One region of the Serratia sp. 2723 genome, then DNA from elsewhere that is predicted to be linked to it. Evidence: riboswitches for the same ligand, from Rfam matches in the RefSeq annotation. Region 1 holds a riboswitch; each other region holds the start of a gene.

What was found. A riboswitch is a leader RNA that binds a small molecule or an ion and turns the genes downstream of it on or off. The one in region 1 is predicted to bind thiamine pyrophosphate.
Region 2: linked by a shared signal. The riboswitch ahead of thiB (thiamine ABC transporter substrate binding subunit) and the one ahead of thiM (hydroxyethylthiazole kinase) in region 1 are both predicted to bind thiamine pyrophosphate.
Region 3: linked by a shared signal. The riboswitch ahead of thiC (phosphomethylpyrimidine synthase ThiC) and the one ahead of thiM (hydroxyethylthiazole kinase) in region 1 are both predicted to bind thiamine pyrophosphate.

What each region holds. Positions count from the first base shown of each region.
Region 1 covers NZ_JBNDIN010000009.1:108,676-114,312, forward strand. Annotated here, with positions in the region: gene ABIE29_RS15095 (phosphoethanolamine transferase) at 1-909, opposite strand, end outside; gene rluF (23S rRNA pseudouridine(2604) synthase RluF) at 1,206-1,973, opposite strand; TPP riboswitch at 2,086-2,177, shown strand; gene thiM (hydroxyethylthiazole kinase) at 2,214-3,008, shown strand; gene thiD (bifunctional hydroxymethylpyrimidine kinase/phosphomethylpyrimidine kinase) at 3,005-3,805, shown strand; gene ABIE29_RS15115 (inhibitor of vertebrate lysozyme family protein) at 4,088-4,546, shown strand; gene gutQ (arabinose-5-phosphate isomerase GutQ) at 4,629-5,600, opposite strand; gene srlR (glucitol operon DNA-binding transcriptional repressor SrlR) at 5,593-5,637, opposite strand, start outside.
Region 2 covers NZ_JBNDIN010000001.1:467,579-473,215, reverse strand. Annotated here, with positions in the region: gene ABIE29_RS02250 (TonB-dependent receptor) at 1-792, shown strand, start outside; gene sgrT (glucose uptake inhibitor SgrT) at 880-1,053, opposite strand; gene sgrR (HTH-type transcriptional regulator SgrR) at 1,146-2,807, shown strand; TPP riboswitch at 2,845-2,963, shown strand; gene thiB (thiamine ABC transporter substrate binding subunit) at 3,020-4,006, shown strand; gene thiP (thiamine/thiamine pyrophosphate ABC transporter permease ThiP) at 3,982-5,589, shown strand; gene thiQ (thiamine ABC transporter ATP-binding protein ThiQ) at 5,576-5,637, shown strand, end outside.
Region 3 covers NZ_JBNDIN010000024.1:23,525-29,161, forward strand. Annotated here, with positions in the region: gene ABIE29_RS23015 (thiazole synthase) at 1-114, opposite strand, end outside; gene thiS (sulfur carrier protein ThiS) at 116-316, opposite strand; gene ABIE29_RS23025 (HesA/MoeB/ThiF family protein) at 313-1,062, opposite strand; gene thiE (thiamine phosphate synthase) at 1,052-1,705, opposite strand; gene thiC (phosphomethylpyrimidine synthase ThiC) at 1,698-3,641, opposite strand; TPP riboswitch at 3,759-3,881, opposite strand; gene rsd (sigma D regulator) at 3,995-4,510, opposite strand; gene nudC (NAD(+) diphosphatase) at 4,610-5,377, shown strand; gene hemE (uroporphyrinogen decarboxylase) at 5,415-5,637, shown strand, end outside.

The DNA.
Region 1 (5,637 bases):
TTGACCCTGGTTTGAGAACCACCAGGTCTGAAAGCCGGCCCGGTTGGCCAGCGTGACGAAGTTATCCTGATACTGCGGCTTGCCGTTAATGACACGGGTTAAGGTGATACCAAGCGATTTCTGTGTTGATCCGCTGGCCGCAATATAGTTAAGCAACAACGTGCCGTTTACGTGGCTGGTAAAGGGAGTATTGTCCCAGTGTCCACCAAACGCGCCTAAGGCATCTCGCCGCACGCTTTCACCGATCACTACCATGTAGGTGTGATATTTCGGTTTTACCGCCAGCACGTTCCAGGAATCTTTCAGTTGTGAAAGCGCCTGCATACGGGCTTGCTCATCAATTACCTCCTGGTTATTGACGATCACATCTCTGACGAAGCGAAAGGCGGGATAACCAGAATCTGTCCATTTAAACACGCCACCATACGCCAGATTCTGTACTGGCGTGACAAAAAAGCAGACCACGCTGATGGTGAGACATAAGCAGTGAAGGGTATTCCAGGCGCCTTTTGGTGCTGGCTTACGGCGCAGCGCGATAATGCCCAGCGCCAGAATAAACACGGACGCCAGATAGCTGTACCACGGGAAGATGGTCAATATCTCGCTGGACTCTTCCACCGTGGTCGAGTGTAACGCCAGCAGGGTATTAAAATTGGGTGAGCCATAGGCCTGAGCAAACGGGAAATACATGGCGGCGACGAGGCTACACAGCCCGATCACACTCTTTTGCAGGCGCGGGCTGAGGCGCCACAGCAGCAGTAACACACAGCTGAACGCCACGGCATAAAGCAGACTGAACGGATAGCCGAGAGCGAAGTTGATCAGCAGCGATTGCAGGAAGTAAAAGCCTGTCCACGGGTTTAGGGCGACGCTACGGGCTGCCAGGGTATCTTTAACCGTTGAGTTCATGTTTACCGAAGTTTTTCAAATGCTGTGAGGTAACTCTGACAAGATAAGAGTCATTAATCCGTTTGGTAGACGGAAAGGGGAAGAGGAGGGATAGACCGCATCCAGCGAGCCGCTTCATGTACCCGGATGCGAGAAGATAGAGCCGAATGAAAACAAGATCAACTGGTAATTACGGACTGTTTTGAGAGGTCGATGGCAATTTCGAACGGAAGGAGAAGATGCGAACTTTCAACAGCATTGTAGCCCCCTCTGTGAGGGCGGTCGCGCTCAGTACGTCCCCACTTTTCCGGGGATGTTTATGTCGGTGGTAATGGTAATCTAAGCGGGGAGGAAATGTCCTCTGACGAGGAGTGTTCAACCAGCTTAAATAGCTCGATCCGTTCATCATCGGTCAAATCCCGCCATTCGCCCAGCGGCAACCCTTTTAGAGCGATGTTCATAATACGTTCGCGCTCAAGTTTGGTGACTTCATAACCAAAATATTTGCACATGCGGCGGATTTGGCGGTTGAGTCCTTGTACCAGCGTGATGCGAAACACCTGCGGGGCTTCTTTCTCCACTGGGCATTCTTGAGTCACCGTACCCAGTATGGGGACGCCCGCGCTCATGCCCTGAATAAACTCATCGGTCACCGGTTTATTGACGGTTACCAGGTACTCTTTTTGATGATTATTGCCTGCTCGGAGGATCTTATTGACCAGTTCGCCGTCATTGGTCAGGAAAATCAGCCCTTGGGAGTCTTTATCCAGGCGTCCGATGGGAAAGATGCGCCTGCTGTGATTAATGAAATCACCGATGTTATTTCGCACGTGCTTTCCCATGCTGGTGATGATGCCAACAGGCTTATTCAGTGCGATAAGCACCAGATCGCCCGCATCACGCGGTTCGATTGGCTGGCCGTTAACTTCCACCACATCCCCGCCCAATACCTGAGCACCCACGGAGGCTAGCCTGCCGTTGATAAAAACGTTGCCCTGTTGGATGTGTAGGTCGGCATTGCGACGAGAACACATGCCGCTGTCGCTAATGTATTTGTTAAGGCGAATAGATGTGTGAGTAAGCATGGTTTCCCCGTTAAACGCGAACTATACATTACCTGGGGTGCATGACGTCTCCTTTTTATTTTTTGACGCTATCGTGTGATTGACCTCACTGGCGGCAACCCCAATAATGGCAAACGTCGACTCGGGGTGCCTTTAGGGGCTGAGAAATTACCCGTATTACCTGATCTGGATTATACCAGCGTAGGGAAGTCACGGTATCTCAGCCGGTACCCGCCTTCTTGAACGCCGGTTGGGAGCATTATGTTCACTCGACCTGATGTGTTACCCGGCACTCGTGCTGCGGCCTGCTTTAACCAATTTAAATGCCAACCTCCATTGATCCATTGCCTGACCAACGAAGTGGTGCAAGAGCTGACGGCCAACGTGCTGCTGGCGCTTGGCGCTTCCCCGGCAATGGTGGTGGAACCGGAAGAGGCTGCGCAGTTCAGCTGTGTGGCCGATGCGCTGTTGATCAATATCGGTACCCTGCACGCATCACGGGCCGAGTCGATGTTAGCCGCCATCGATTCGGCCAATCGGGCGGAAAAACCCTGGCTACTGGATCCGGTTGCCGTTGGGGGATTGGCATATCGCGCTACCTTTGCTCAACACCTGCTCACTCTGCGGCCTGCGGCGATCCGTGGCAACGCGTCGGAAATCATTGCATTGAGCGGCCTGCAAACCAGCGCTCGTGGTGTGGATAGCCAGGATGACTCGCTGGTGGCGCTACCCGCAGCGCGCGTATTGGCACGTAATTGCGGGGCGGTTGTGGCCGTCACCGGTGAGACAGATTATATCACCGATGGTGAACGAGACTGGGCCGTCACAGGTGGCGATGTATTGATGACGCGCGTGGTGGGGACTGGTTGCGCGCTTTCGGCTATCGTGACAGCATTTTGCAGTTTACCGGGCGATCGGCTGGATAACGTCGCCACCGCTTGTCGCGTGATGGCGCTATGTGGTGAAAGGGCAACTGCGAGTTGCTCTGGCCCTGGCAGCTTTACTGCCGCCTTCCTGGATGCTCTCTACCAGCTGCGTATGGAGGATCTGCTATGAAACGGATTAACGCTTTAACCATTGCTGGTACCGATCCTAGCGGCGGGGCCGGTATTCAGGCCGATCTGAAAGCCTTCTCCGCGTTGGGGGCCTATGGCACCAGCGTGATCACCGCGCTGGTGGCGCAGAATACCCGTGGCGTGCAGTCGGTATATCATATCGAACCGGCATTTGTGGCCGCTCAGTTGGATTCGGTACTCAGCGACGTGCGTATCGACAGCGCTAAGATTGGTATGTTGGCCAATGCCGATATCGTGCAGGCGGTGGCCGAACGTCTGCACCATTACACGCTGCCTTATGTGGTGCTGGATACGGTGATGCTGGCGAAAAGCGGTGACCCGCTGCTGGCTCCGGAAGCGGTGGAATCCATCCGCCGTGAGCTAATGCCATTGGTTTCCATTATCACGCCCAACCTGCCAGAGGCTGCGGCTTTGTTGGCCTGTGCTCCGGCACAAAACGAATCTCAAATGCGTGAGCAGGGCCAGGCATTGTTAGCGATGGGCTGCCAGGCGGTGTTGATGAAGGGCGGCCACCTCAGTGAAGATGAAAGCCCGGATTGGTTATTTACTCCCGGCTTTGAGCAGCGCTTTAGCGCACCACGCATAGCGACCAGGCATACGCACGGCACCGGTTGCACCTTATCTGCGGCACTGGCAGCCTTGCGCCCGCGCCACCAGAGCTGGGCCGATACCGTGGCAGCGGCAAAAAACTACCTGCAACTGGCTTTACAGCAGGCCGATAGCCTGGAGGTGGGGCAGGGGATTGGGCCGGTACACCATTTCCACGCATGGTGGTGATCCTGAGATTGAGTTTATGCTGGCGAAACTGGTGGCGACATTAACCAAAGGTATTGGGTGACAAGCTGAGAAACGTTGCCACAATGTCGGAAGAAATGTCGGAAGAAATGTCGGGAGAAAATTTACCACCGTTTCTAGGAAGGAAAGCGGTTAATCAGGGTTGGGGCAACCAAAAAAGGGTATTGGCAGGTAGTCTGACGAAAAACGCTGAACCAACTTTCCCGTTTAATTGTGGTCTGAGCTACTTGGAGCTACGTTTTTGATTTACCGAGGGAGAAGACCATGATAGGAAAAAAGAGGTTGCAGGGAGCCCTGGTGGCGACCCTGCTTGGATTTAGCACCGGCAGTTTTGCTGAACAGATTATCACTGCCTCAGATCTGATCCAGCAGCCGGGCTACCAAACCAGTTGGAAAAATATGGTGAAGGGCCAGGCACAGTTACCTGGTTGGGCGCGCAAAGGGGTCGGCACTTCTACGCCTGCAGAAACCGTCACCTGGAAGGGCCAACGTTACCAGCTTGGTAACATCTGCAAGCCGCATGACTGTGCCAATAACTTTATGATTGTGGCTTTTAAAGCAGACAAGTCCCAGGCTTGGGGCGTGCGGGTTGAAGTGCCCAATAAGCCGCAGGCAATCGATCATCCGAAGAAATACGCCAAATATCAATGGTTGGGTAAACCGGACGATCAAATGAAAGCGTTGCTGAAAAAACAGTTTGAGGCTAATCCAGACTGGAAATAACGCTGCTGAGGGGCAAAGCTACGCGCCAAGGCCGTTAAGTGGGCGTAGCATGCTACGCCCCTACGTGAGAGGTTTGCTACTATCAGCCGATCCCGGCCTGATGCAGGTCGTGCAGGTTGATTGCTCCTACCAGCACGCCATCGATATCCACCACCGGAGCGGCGCTGATGTGCTGTTCGTGCAACGCTTCCAGAGCTTCCCCGGCACGCCACTGTTCTGGCAACCGGTAGCCGGGGCGTGTGATCGCCGGGCTGAGGCCATCATTGAGGCTATTGCCTTTCACCAACCAGCGGCGCAGGTCGCCGTCGGTAAAGACACCCACCACCTTTTGCTGTGCATCGCAGACGGCTACCAAACCTAACCCGGTACGGCTCAACTCCAGCATCGCTTCCATCACGTTAGCGCTTTCTTGCACCATCGGCAGGCGATCGCCGGTACGCATCAAGTGATGTACCCGATTCAACAGGCGAGCACCTAGGCTGCCACCCGGATGGGAGCGAGCAAAATCCTCGGCATTAAAACCGCGCTGGCGCATCAGGGCCATTGCCAATGCATCCCCCATCATCAGCGTAGTCACTCCGCTGGAGGTCGGAGCCAGGCCCATCGGGCAGGCTTCACGTTCAACGCTGATGTCCAGCGTACATGCCGCTCCCAGCGCCAATGGCGACTCTTTGCCACCGGTCATGGCAATCACCGGGATCTTGCTTTCTGCCAGCAGTGGCAGGATCAGATCCAGTTCTTTGGCGCGGCCTGAATAGGAGATAAAGATCACCACATCCTCGGCACCGATCATCCCCAAATCGCCATGTAAGGCTTCCGCCGGATGGACGAAAAACGACGGGGTGCCGGTACTGGCCAGCGAAGCGGCAATCTTCTTGCCGATATGGCCGGATTTGCCAATACCGGAAATCACCGCTTTGCCACGGCAGTTGAGCAGTAGTTCGCAGGCGCGGACAAAGTTGTCATCCAGGCGTGTCAGCAGGCGTTGCGCTTCGGTCAGCTCAATCTCCAACGTTTCACGGGCAAAATTGAGCAGGGCATTGGCGTTACTCATCATGGGGGTCTCCTACCAGAATGATATTGATACCTTT
Region 2 (5,637 bases), on a different contig from region 1:
CTCAACTATACGCTGACCGAGGAATGGAATGTTTATGCCACCTATTCCCGAGGCCACAAGTCAGGCGGATTCAGCGATTGGGATACCAGTATTGCCAGCGGCCAGCCTTCAACCCCTTACCGAGAAGCCACGGTTGACAGCTACGAAATCGGTGCCAAAGCGTTGGTTCCCAGCCTTAACCTGGAGATTAATCAGGCGTTTTTCTACAGCCAGACCCGTAACGACCATTACTACACCCTGCTCGATCCCAGCCGAAGTTTTGCCACCGTTATTGAAAACTTTGATACCGAGAGCAAAGGCGCTGAGATGTCCGCAACCTGGCGACCCAACGCTAACCTGATGGTAACACTGGGCATGGACTACACACTCGCGACAATCACTCAACTGCCCCAGAACAGCCAGTCCGGCGGACATGAGGGCAACCGAATCCCGGACGTGCCACGCTGGGGAGCTTCATTCGCCACGGATTATTCACACCGGATGCAGCTCGCAGAATTACCGCTGGTGTTTAATGCCAGTCTGAACTACCGCTATAGCAGCCAGCGTGAAGCCGATGTAGGCAATACCTTTAAATTAGGTGAGACACAACTGGTCAATGCACGTATGGGCTTTAAAAGCACCTATGGAGATATCTACCTGTGGTCAACCAACCTACTGGATAATCGTAGCCCGGTTTATGGGTTTTATTACCCAGCGCTCGCACCAGCAGAGGGAGGCACTGGCAGGGATGCCTATGTGGGAACCCTCAGAGAAGGCCGGGTCGTGGGTATAAGTTATCAATATTACTTCTAGGCATGTCCGACGCATGAAAAATGCCAGTGGGTTACCCCACTGGCTGGTGAAAAGCACCATTACTCAGAAACACTTTTGCGGTGAGCGTCAGATACGCTCACGGTATTGCTTGTCGCTCGGCGCGGCGATGTCCCACTGGGTCAAGTGGGCCAGCATCTCCAGCCGTGCCTGTTCAGGTACCACCTGCAGCCAGTCGGCCTGCTGGCGGCGGATTGCAGTGAAATAACGCTGATAAAACTGTTTGGTTAACAGAACTGTCATCGGTTATCCCTCCGCTGATTCAACTGCCCTCATTATCGGCGTAATATAGGGAAAGATAAATTGACGACTTGATGCCGGAGAGTTCCTCTTTTATGTCCACCTCACGCCTGCAACAACAGTTCATCCGCCTGTGGCAACGCTGTCATGGGCAAACCACCGAAACCACGCTGCAAGAGTTGGCAGAGGTGCTCAGCTGCTCCCGCCGCCATGTTCGCTCGCTACTGGGAGCCATGCAGCACGAGGGCTGGCTGACCTGGCAGGCCGAATCCGGCCGGGGTAAACGTTCGCAGCTCAGCTTTCACTACACCGGATTGGCACTGCAACAACAACGCGCCGAGGAACTGCTGGAACAGGATCGCATCGACCAATTGGTCAAACTGGTGGGCGATAAAAACGTGGTACGCCAAATGCTGCTTTCCCAACTGGGGCGCAGCTTCCGCCAGGGAAAACATATCCTGCGCGTGCTCTACTATCGTCAGCTTTACAACCTGTTGCCCGGTTCGGCACTGCGCCGTTCGGAAACCCACCTGGCAAGACAAATTTTCAACGGCCTGACGCGGGTAAACGAGGAAAATGGGGAACTGGATCCCGATCTTTCGCATCATTGGCAAACGATCACCCCTTTGCACTGGCGTTTTTATCTACGTCCGGCGATCCATTTTCACCATGGCCGTGAGCTGGAAATGGAAGATGTGATCCATTCGCTCAACCGCCTGATCCCACAGCCGCTATTTTCCCATATCGACAGGATCGTCTCACCTACGCCCTATGTCATCGATGTGCATCTGCACACGCCGGACTACTGGCTACCCTGGTTGCTGAGCAGCGTACATGCCATGATCCTGCCACGCGAATGGCAGAGCCTGCCGGACTTTGCTCGCCATCCGATCGGCACCGGTCCCTATCGCGTGATACACAACAACCAAAGCCAGATGAAAATCCATGCCTTTGACGACTACTTTGGCTATCGCGCCCTGATCGATGAGGTCAACATTTGGGTATTACCGGAAATCACCGAAGAGCTGGCGCACTCCGGCGTCCAGTTGCAGGGGGATGATACCGGTAGGAACGAGCTGGAAAGCCGCCTCGAAGAAGGCTGTTATTTTCTATTGTTCGACCAGCGTTCGGCACTGGCGGCCGATCCGGAAATCCGCAGTTGGCTAAGCGAACTGATCAACCCGATCGCACTGCTGAGCCACGCCGGGCCGCTCTACCAGCGTTACTGGGCTCCGGCCTATGGCATCCTCCCGCGCTGGTTGCATAACCGGGTACTGGGGCAGCAACCCAAGCCTGCAGGCTTAACCGAATTGACCCTGACCTTCTACAGCGAACACTCCGAGTTCCACGCAATCAAGCAGGCTATCGCCTCTTTGCTGGCCGAACAGGGCATCACACTCAATGTGCAGATCGTGGATTATGAAGCCTGGCATAAGGGCAAGGCGCAAAGCGATCTGTGGTTAGGCAGCGCCAACTTCACCCTGCCGCTGGAGTTTTCGCTGTTTGCCACGCTGTACGAACTGCCGTTGATACAACATTGTCTGACGGAAGATATCGCCCAGGATGCCGCTCTGTGGCGGGAAAATCGCCTGTCCATGGCCGAGTTTTGTCAGCGCCTGGTCAGCAGCCATCAGTTGCATCCGTTATTCCACCACTGGCTGCAACTGCATGGCCAACGCAGCATGCGTGGGGTACGGATGAATACCCTCGGCTGGTTCGATTTTAAATCTGCCTGGTTTGCGCCACCGGAAGCATAATCGCCTTTCACCCGCGCCACTAAGCCTCTACAATAGCGCCGACTCAACGGGGTGCGGAGAACCCGCCAATTTTTGGCCAACGGTTTTCCGCTGAGAGCACACCCGTCGAACCTGATCCGGTCAATACCGGCGGAGGGATTTGAGCATGGCACGTTAACCTTCGTTAACCCAGTCCTCAGATACCTTTGCCCCTTTATTATTAGGAGTGCAAAGTGGTCAAAAAATACCTGCCCTGTTTATTACTGCTAGCGGCGATGCCCATCCTGGCCAAGCCAACGCTGACGGTTTACACCTACGACTCTTTCGCTGCCGACTGGGGCCCAGGCCCGGCGGTAAAAAAAGCCTTTGAGGCCGAATGTGACTGCGAATTGAAATTCGTGGCGCTGGAAGACGGCGTTTCATTACTCAATCGCCTGAGAATGGAAGGCAAGAACAGCGCCGCCGACGTGGTTTTGGGCCTGGACAACAACCTGTTGCAAGCCGCGCAGCAAACCGAGCTGTTCACCGCCAGCCAAGTCGATACTAGCAAGCTCACCGTTCCCGGTGGCTGGCACAACCAGACCTTCGTTCCCTATGACTATGGCTACTTTGCCTTCGTCTACAACAAAGACAAGCTGAAGAACCCGCCGACCAGCCTGAAAGAGTTGGTGAGCAGCGATCGCCCCCTGAAAATCATCTATCAGGATCCACGCACCAGCACGCCTGGCCTTGGCCTGCTGCTCTGGATGCAGAAAGTGTATGGCAACGAGGCACCGCTTGCCTGGCAACAGTTGGCGAAGAAGACCGTCACCGTGACCAAAGGCTGGAGTGAAGCCTACGGCCTGTTCCTGAAAGGGGAAGGTGACATGGTACTGAGCTACACCACCTCCCCCGCCTACCATCTGATCGAAGAGAAAAAAGACCTGTATGCGGCGGCCAACTTCAGTGAAGGCCACTACCTGCAAATCGAAGTCGCGGGCAAGCTGAAGGCCAGCAAACAGCCAGAACTGGCCGAGCGCTTCATGCAGTTTATGATCTCCCCAGCCTTCCAGAACACCATACCCACCGGCAACTGGATGTACCCGGTGATCAAGACGCAGCTACCCGCCGGTTTCGAACAGATGGCCGTACCGCAAACGGCATTGCAATTCAGCGCCGAGGAAGTGGCACAACAGCGTGGTAACTGGATCCGGGCATGGCAAACCGCCGTCAGCCACTGATCCCCCGCTGGTTATGGCCGGGGCTGATGGCCGCCGGTCTGATCCTGCTTGTCGCGTTGGCGGCTATGGGTTCGCTGTGGCGTCATGCGCCTGAAAACGATTGGCGTAGCCTGTGGCAAGACAGCTACCTGTGGCACGTGGTGCGCTTTACCTTTTGGCAGGCGCTGCTCTCTGCCGTGATCTCGGTGGTGCCGGCTATCTGGCTGGCCCGGGCGCTGTACCGGCGGCGCTTCCCTGGCCGTAACTTGCTGCTGCGCCTGTGCGCCATGACGCTGGTGCTGCCGGTGCTGGTCGCGGTGTTTGGCATGTTGAGCGTCTACGGCAGGCAAGGCTGGCTGGCAACGCTCTGCGGTTGGCTGGGCGTGAACTACAGTTTTTCGCCTTATGGCCTGCAAGGCATTCTGCTGGCACATCTGTTCTTTAATATGCCCCTGGCCACCCGCCTGCTGCTACAGGCGCTGGAGAACATTCCCACCGAACAGCGCCAACTGGCCGCACAGCTGGGGATGAACGGCTGGCAGCAGTTCCGCTTTGTGGAGTGGCCAGCGTTACGCCGCCAGATCCTCCCCAGTGGAGCCTTGGTGTTTATGCTGTGTTTTGCCAGCTTTGCAACCGTATTGTCGTTGGGCGGCGGGCCGCAGGCCACCACCATAGAGCTGGCGATCTATCAGGCCTTGAGTTACGACTACGATCTCAGCCGCGCTGCGCTGCTGGCGCTGATCCAACTGGCTTGCTGCCTGGGGCTGGTGGTGCTCAGCCAACGTTTGAGCCAGACTCTGCCGGTTGGCCATACCCACGCCCAGCGCTGGCGCGACCCGCAAGACAGCCTGGGGCGGCGTATTGCCGATACGCTATTCATTATCGCTGCCCTGCTGTTGCTACTGCCGCCATTGTTGGCGGTGATCATCGACGGTGCCAACCAGACGCTGGTCACCGTGCTGCAACAGCCAATTCTCTGGCAGGCCCTGTTCACCTCGCTGCGCATCGCACTAGGCGCGGGTATTTTGTGCGTGGTATTGACCATGATGCTGTTATGGAGCAGCCGTGAACTGAAACTGCGGCAACGGGCCGCCTGGGGCCAAACGCTGGAACTGAGCGGCATGGTGATCCTGGCGATGCCGGGCATTGTGCTGGCTACCGGTTTCTTCCTGTTGCTGAGCGATACCACTGGGCTGCCGCAGTCGCCTTATGCGCTGGTGATCCTCACCAATGCGTTGATGGCGGTGCCCTACGCGCTGAAAGTGCTGGAAAATCCGATGCGCGATCTGGCCGAGCGTTATAATCCTTTATGCTTGTCGCTGGATATCCACGGCTGGCAACGGCTGCGCTGGATCGAGCTGAAAGCGCTGCGACGCCCGCTGGCGCAAGCACTGGCCTTTGCCTGCGTGCTGTCGATTGGCGATTTCGGTGTGGTGGCACTGTTCGGCAACGAACAGTTCCGTACCCTGCCTTTTTATCTCTATCAGCAGATTGGCGCTTACCGCAGCAACGACGGGGCCGTAACTGCCCTGCTGCTGCTGCTGCTCTGTTTCCTGCTGTTTACTCTGATTGAACGTTTACCGGGCCGCCATGCTGACGCTTGAAAAACTGACCTATCTGTACGAACACCTGCCGATGCGTTTTGACCTGCG
Region 3 (5,637 bases), on a different contig from region 1:
GACCAGTTGTGAGCCGGAAGCTTGTAGCGCAGCCAGCATTAACTCGGGCGTGGCGAATTTCCCCGTGCCGGTAAACAGGCGTGAGGTAAAGGTGGTATCGGCGATTTGCAGCATGTCAGCCTCCGGCAATCGCTTGAAACAGCAAGATATCATCACCGTCCTGCACCTGACGGGTGGCCCAGTCGCTGCGTGGAATGATGATCTGATTGATCGCCAAGGCGCAGCCTGGCTGATGGCGTTCCAGCCGTTCGAGCAACGCGCCGATGCTTAACGGCTGCTCCAGCTCCAGCGGTTTATCGTTGAGCGTAATCTTCATGCTGGCTCTCCGCAGTGGAGGCAGGTGCTGGCCTTACTCAGTTGCAGGGTGCTCCAGCTTTGCTGCTTGCCGTCGAACAGGCGCAGCTTACCGCTAAGGGAGGAAGGTATTCCAGCCAGCATTTTTATCGCTTCCAGCGCCTGCAGCGTGCCGATCACGCCGACGACCGGGCCGAGCACGCCTGCGGTGCGGCAGTTACGCTGTGGTTCGGTTTGCTCCGGGTAGAGGCAGGCATAGCAGCCATGGGCATAAGGCGGTTCGATAACCAGTAACTGGCCGCTGAACCCCACCGCGCTGCCGCTGATCAACGGTACGCCAGCCTGGATGCAGGCGGCATTCACCGCATGACGGGTAGTCATGTTGTCGCTGCAATCGAGCACCAAATCGGCCCGGACGACGGCAGCGTTCAGCGTTGCCCCTTGCAGGCGTTGCTCTAACGCGATTGACTCCACCAGCGGGTTCAGTGCCTGCAAATGGTGCTTCGCCAACTGAGCCTTGTTGGTGGCGATATCACCGGTGCGGTACAGAATTTGCCGTTGCAGATTGGTGAGATGTAGTTGGTCATTATCGGCCAACAGCAAGGTACCAACGCCAGCGGCAGCCAGATATAGCGCCGCCGGGGAGCCTAAACCCCCCAATCCGACAATCAGCACGGTAGCTTGTTTCAGTTTTTCCTGCCCCTCGGGGCCAACGTCTTCCAGCAGCAGCTGTCGGCTGTAGCGCAAAAACTCCTGATCATTGAGCATCGCATGACTCCTTGCCTTCAATCAGCTGCAGCAGCGTTGCCGTAGCGGCGCGCCAGTCTGGTGCCTGGGTGATGGCGCTGACCACCGCCACGCTGCCAACGCCGCAGGCCAGCACGGCGGGGACGCGCTCGATGCTGATCCCGCCAATGGCTACTGTTGGATACTGCTGTAATCCGGCGACGTGGCGTTGCAACTCGGCCAGACCTTGCGGCTCAGAGGGCATCTCTTTGGTTTGCGTTGGGAAGATATGCCCCAGTGCGATATAGGAAGGTTTGACGGCGATCGCCCGGGCCAGCTCGGCATCGTCATGGGTGGAAACGCCCAAGCGCAATCCTGCCTGATGGATGGCCGCCAGATCGGTGGTGTCCAAATCCTCCTGCCCCAGGTGGACGCCGTAGGCATCGTGCTTAATCGCCAGCCGCCAATAGTCATTGATAAACAGCCGTGCCTGATAGCGTTTGCCAAGGGCGATGGCGGCGGCAATATCGGCCTCCACCTGCTCGTCTGGCAGATCCTTGATGCGCAGTTGGATCGTGGTAACGCCTGTCTCCAGCAGGCGGGCGATCCATTCCACGCTGTCGACGACCGGGTATAAACCCAGTTTGTGCGGCGTTGCAGGGAAGGGAGAGGTGAGGTTAGTCATTATTTATCTCCTCCTGCAAGTTGGCCGCACTGTGGTACAGCTCGCTGCCGCGTGAGCGGAATTCCGCCGACATTTTTTCCATCCCGCTCAGTTGCACCTCAATCGGTTTGGCGGCTTCCTGTGCGGCGGCATAGTCACGCACTTCCTGGGAGATTTTCATTGAGCAGAACTTCGGCCCACACATGGAGCAGAAGTGGGCGATCTTGCCGGATTCTTGCGGCAGCGTTTCGTCGTGATAGGCGCGGGCGGTTTGTGGATCCAGCGCCAGGTTGAACTGATCTTCCCAACGGAATTCAAAGCGTGCCTTGGACATGGCGTTATCGCGGATCTGCGCACCTGGATGGCCCTTTGCCAAGTCGGCGGCGTGAGCGGCGATCTTGTAGGTGATCAGCCCCTGTTTCACGTCTTCCTTGTTTGGTAGCCCCAGATGCTCCTTCGGCGTCACGTAGCAAAGCATCGCGCAGCCGAACCAGCCGATCATCGCCGCGCCGATCCCGGAGGTGAAATGGTCGTAACCCGGGGCGATATCGGTGGTCAATGGCCCCAGCGTGTAGAACGGCGCTTCATGGCAATGTTCCAGTTCCTCGGTCATGTTGCGGCGGATCATCTGCATTGGCACGTGGCCAGGGCCTTCGATCATCACCTGTACGTCATATTCCCAGGCAATCTTGGTCAGTTCGCCCAGTGTATGCAGCTCAGCGAATTGCGCTTCGTCGTTGGCATCCTGGATCGAACCCGGGCGCAGGCCGTCGCCGAGTGATAGCGAGACATCGTAAGCGGCGCAAATTTCGCAGATCTCGCGGAAGTGCTGATAGAGGAAGTTTTCCTGGTGATGTGACAGGCACCACTTCGCCATGATCGAGCCGCCACGGGAGACAATGCCGGTCAGGCGCTTGGCGGTCATCGGCACATAGCGCAGCAACACCCCGGCGTGAATGGTGAAGTAATCGACGCCTTGCTCGGCCTGTTCCAGCAGGGTATCGCGGAACATTTCCCAGGTCAGGTTCTCCGCTACGCCGTTCACTTTCTCCAGCGCCTGATAGATCGGCACCGTACCAATCGGCACCGGGCTGTTGCGCAGGATCCATTCGCGAGTTTCGTGGATATAGCGGCCCGTGGAGAGATCCATCACGGTGTCTGCGCCCCAGCGGGTTGACCACACCAGCTTCTCGACTTCCTCTTCGATCGAAGAGGTGACCGCTGAGTTGCCGATATTGGCATTCACCTTCACCAGGAAATTACGGCCAATAATCATCGGCTCGGATTCCGGGTGGTTGATGTTGGCGGGGATGATGGCGCGGCCAGCGGCCACTTCCTGGCGCACAAATTCCGGCGTGATGTTTTCCGGCAGATTTGCGCCCCAGCTCTGGCCGGGATGCTGGTGGCGCAGCACTTCGCCACGAATGCGCTCACGGCCCATATTTTCGCGAATGGCGATAAACTCCATCTCTGGGGTGACAATACCGGCGCGGGCGTAATACAGCTGCGTAACGCATTTACCCGGCAGGGCTTTGCGGGGCAGCGGCAGGTGCTCAAAGCGTAGATGGTCTAACCCAACATCGGCCAGTCGTTGTTGGGTGAAGCCAGAACTGACACCGCTTAACGCTTCGGTATCGGCACGTTCGGCGATCCAGCCCGCTCGTACTTTGGCCAAACCACGATGTACGTCGAGCACCGCCTGCGGATCGCCATACGGCCCTGCGGTGTCATACACCGGAATGGCTTCGTTCTGTTCATACTGAGGCTGTTCTTTATTGCCGCCAATCAGCGTTGGGCTGAGCTGGATCTCACGCATCGGTACCTGAATATCGCTGCGCGAACCAGCGAGATAGATCCGCTGTGAGTTGGGGAAGGTAACGCCTTGCAGAGAATCGATAAAATCTTGTGCTTGGTCACGCTGTTGTTTACGGGCACGAGGTTGGTTCACGGTAGACATAGCAAATTCCTATCAGTGTAGTGATGTGTGGAAAATTGCTTGTCTGGAGCTCGGAGGGAGTAATGATGGTAGCCGGTAAGGCAGGCACAGCCCCTGACGGGAGCAACTTGCCGATGGCGATAGATTACTCTTGTTCCCTTCGCGGGTATTAACCCGATCAGGTTCCGCGGATCCCGAATTAACGGTCTCAGCCTGGCCAATTTAATGAAAAATCAGCGCTAGGCACTCCGACAAGAGCCCTCAGTATAAGAGGGTCAAAAAAAACTACAACCCATCCCCTGTCATCTTTCAAGCCGTAGCGTTGTTGGTCGCCTAGCTACGACTTGAAGTCGATAGGGGAATAGAGATCAATATTAGACAGGGTGTGGTAGCGATTCAGTATTGTTGGTGCCAGGTTGGCCCTGCTGCCAGGTTTCTGCCGCCAACTGGATCAACTGATCTTCCAAGGCGAAACGTGATGCCAAGGCTTCGCCGATATCTGACAGCGCCTGATTGAGTTCTTCACACACGTCCTGATCGATATCGACTTCGGTGTAGCGGTCATGGAACGCCATCACCGCTTCGGTGTTAGCCTGTAATTTGGGGTAGAACTTGGTGGCTAGCGCCATTTTGGGGCTGGCTGAGCCTTCCACCTGTTTGATAATTTTGTCATAAATGTGAAAATGTCCGGCAGAGAGGTAATCCACCAGATTATGGCAAAAGTTCTCCAGCGCTTTTTCATTGAGCGGCGTATGCTTTTCTTTGTTGGGTTTAATGCCGACTAAACTGCAATAGGCCACCAGCAGCTGTTTGCGGGCCTGCAACCACTGATCGACTAATTCATTACTGCCACCAACGCGCTGAGTCAGGCTTTCCAATCGGTTGAGCATAGTTGACTCCGTGTGTAGAGATAAAGAAAGTGTAAGTTAATAAAATGTAACAAAGACCATTCCTAGATTGCCAGTGAAGCAGAGGTTGTGCAACAACATATGGAAATTGCATTAACGGGTAACGAAAATGGCTGGTGGATCGTCAGCCATGAAAGCAAAATTTGGTTACCAAACGGTGAATTGCCGTTTGGTTCTGCCACACTATTTTCCTTGCAAGGTCGGCCGGCTCGGCAGATTGGCGAATGGGAGGGGGCACCGGTCTGGCTGGTGCGCCAACCGATGGCTAAAGAGATGGGATCGGTGCGGCAGTTGCTCAGCCTCGATCGCGGTCTGTTCCAACTGGCCGGGCGCGGCGTACAGCTGGCCGACTTTTATCGCTCGCACCGGTTCTGTGGCTACTGCGGCCATGAGATGCACCTTAGCCGTACCGAAAGCGCCTGCCTGTGTGATAACTGCCGCGAACGTTATTATCCGCAGATTGCCCCTTGCGTGATTGTCGCTATCCGCCGCAATGATGAGATCCTGCTGGCACAGCATGTGCGCCATCGTGGGGGCATCCACACCGTGCTGGCGGGGTTTGTAGAAGTGGGGGAAACCCTGGAGCAGGCCGTGGCGCGCGAAGTGATGGAAGAGAGTAATATCGCCATTACCAACCTGCGCTATGTGACTTCGCAACCCTGGCCGTTCCCCCATTCGCTGATGATGGCGTTTATGGCCGAGTATCAGAGCGGCGAACTGCGCCACGATCCGAAAGAGTTGCTCAATGCGGGCTGGTATCGCTATGACCAACTGCCGATGTTGCCACCGCCTGGTACCGTGGCTCGCCGCCTGATCGAGGACACCGTGGCGCTGTGTCGGGCAGAATAATGTACAATGGCGGCAGATAATCAAGGGAGCCCAAGAAATGAATGAGTTGAAGAACGATCGCTACCTGCGTGCGCTGCTGCGCCAGCCGGTGGATCTCACCCCTGTATGGATGATGCGCCAGGCCGGTCGTTATTTGCCAGAGTACAAAGCCACCCGTGCTCAGGCCGGGGATTTCATGTCATTATGCAAAAATGCCGAACTGGCCTGTGAAGTGACATTACAGCCCCTGCGCCGTTATGCGCTGGACGCTGCCATCCTGT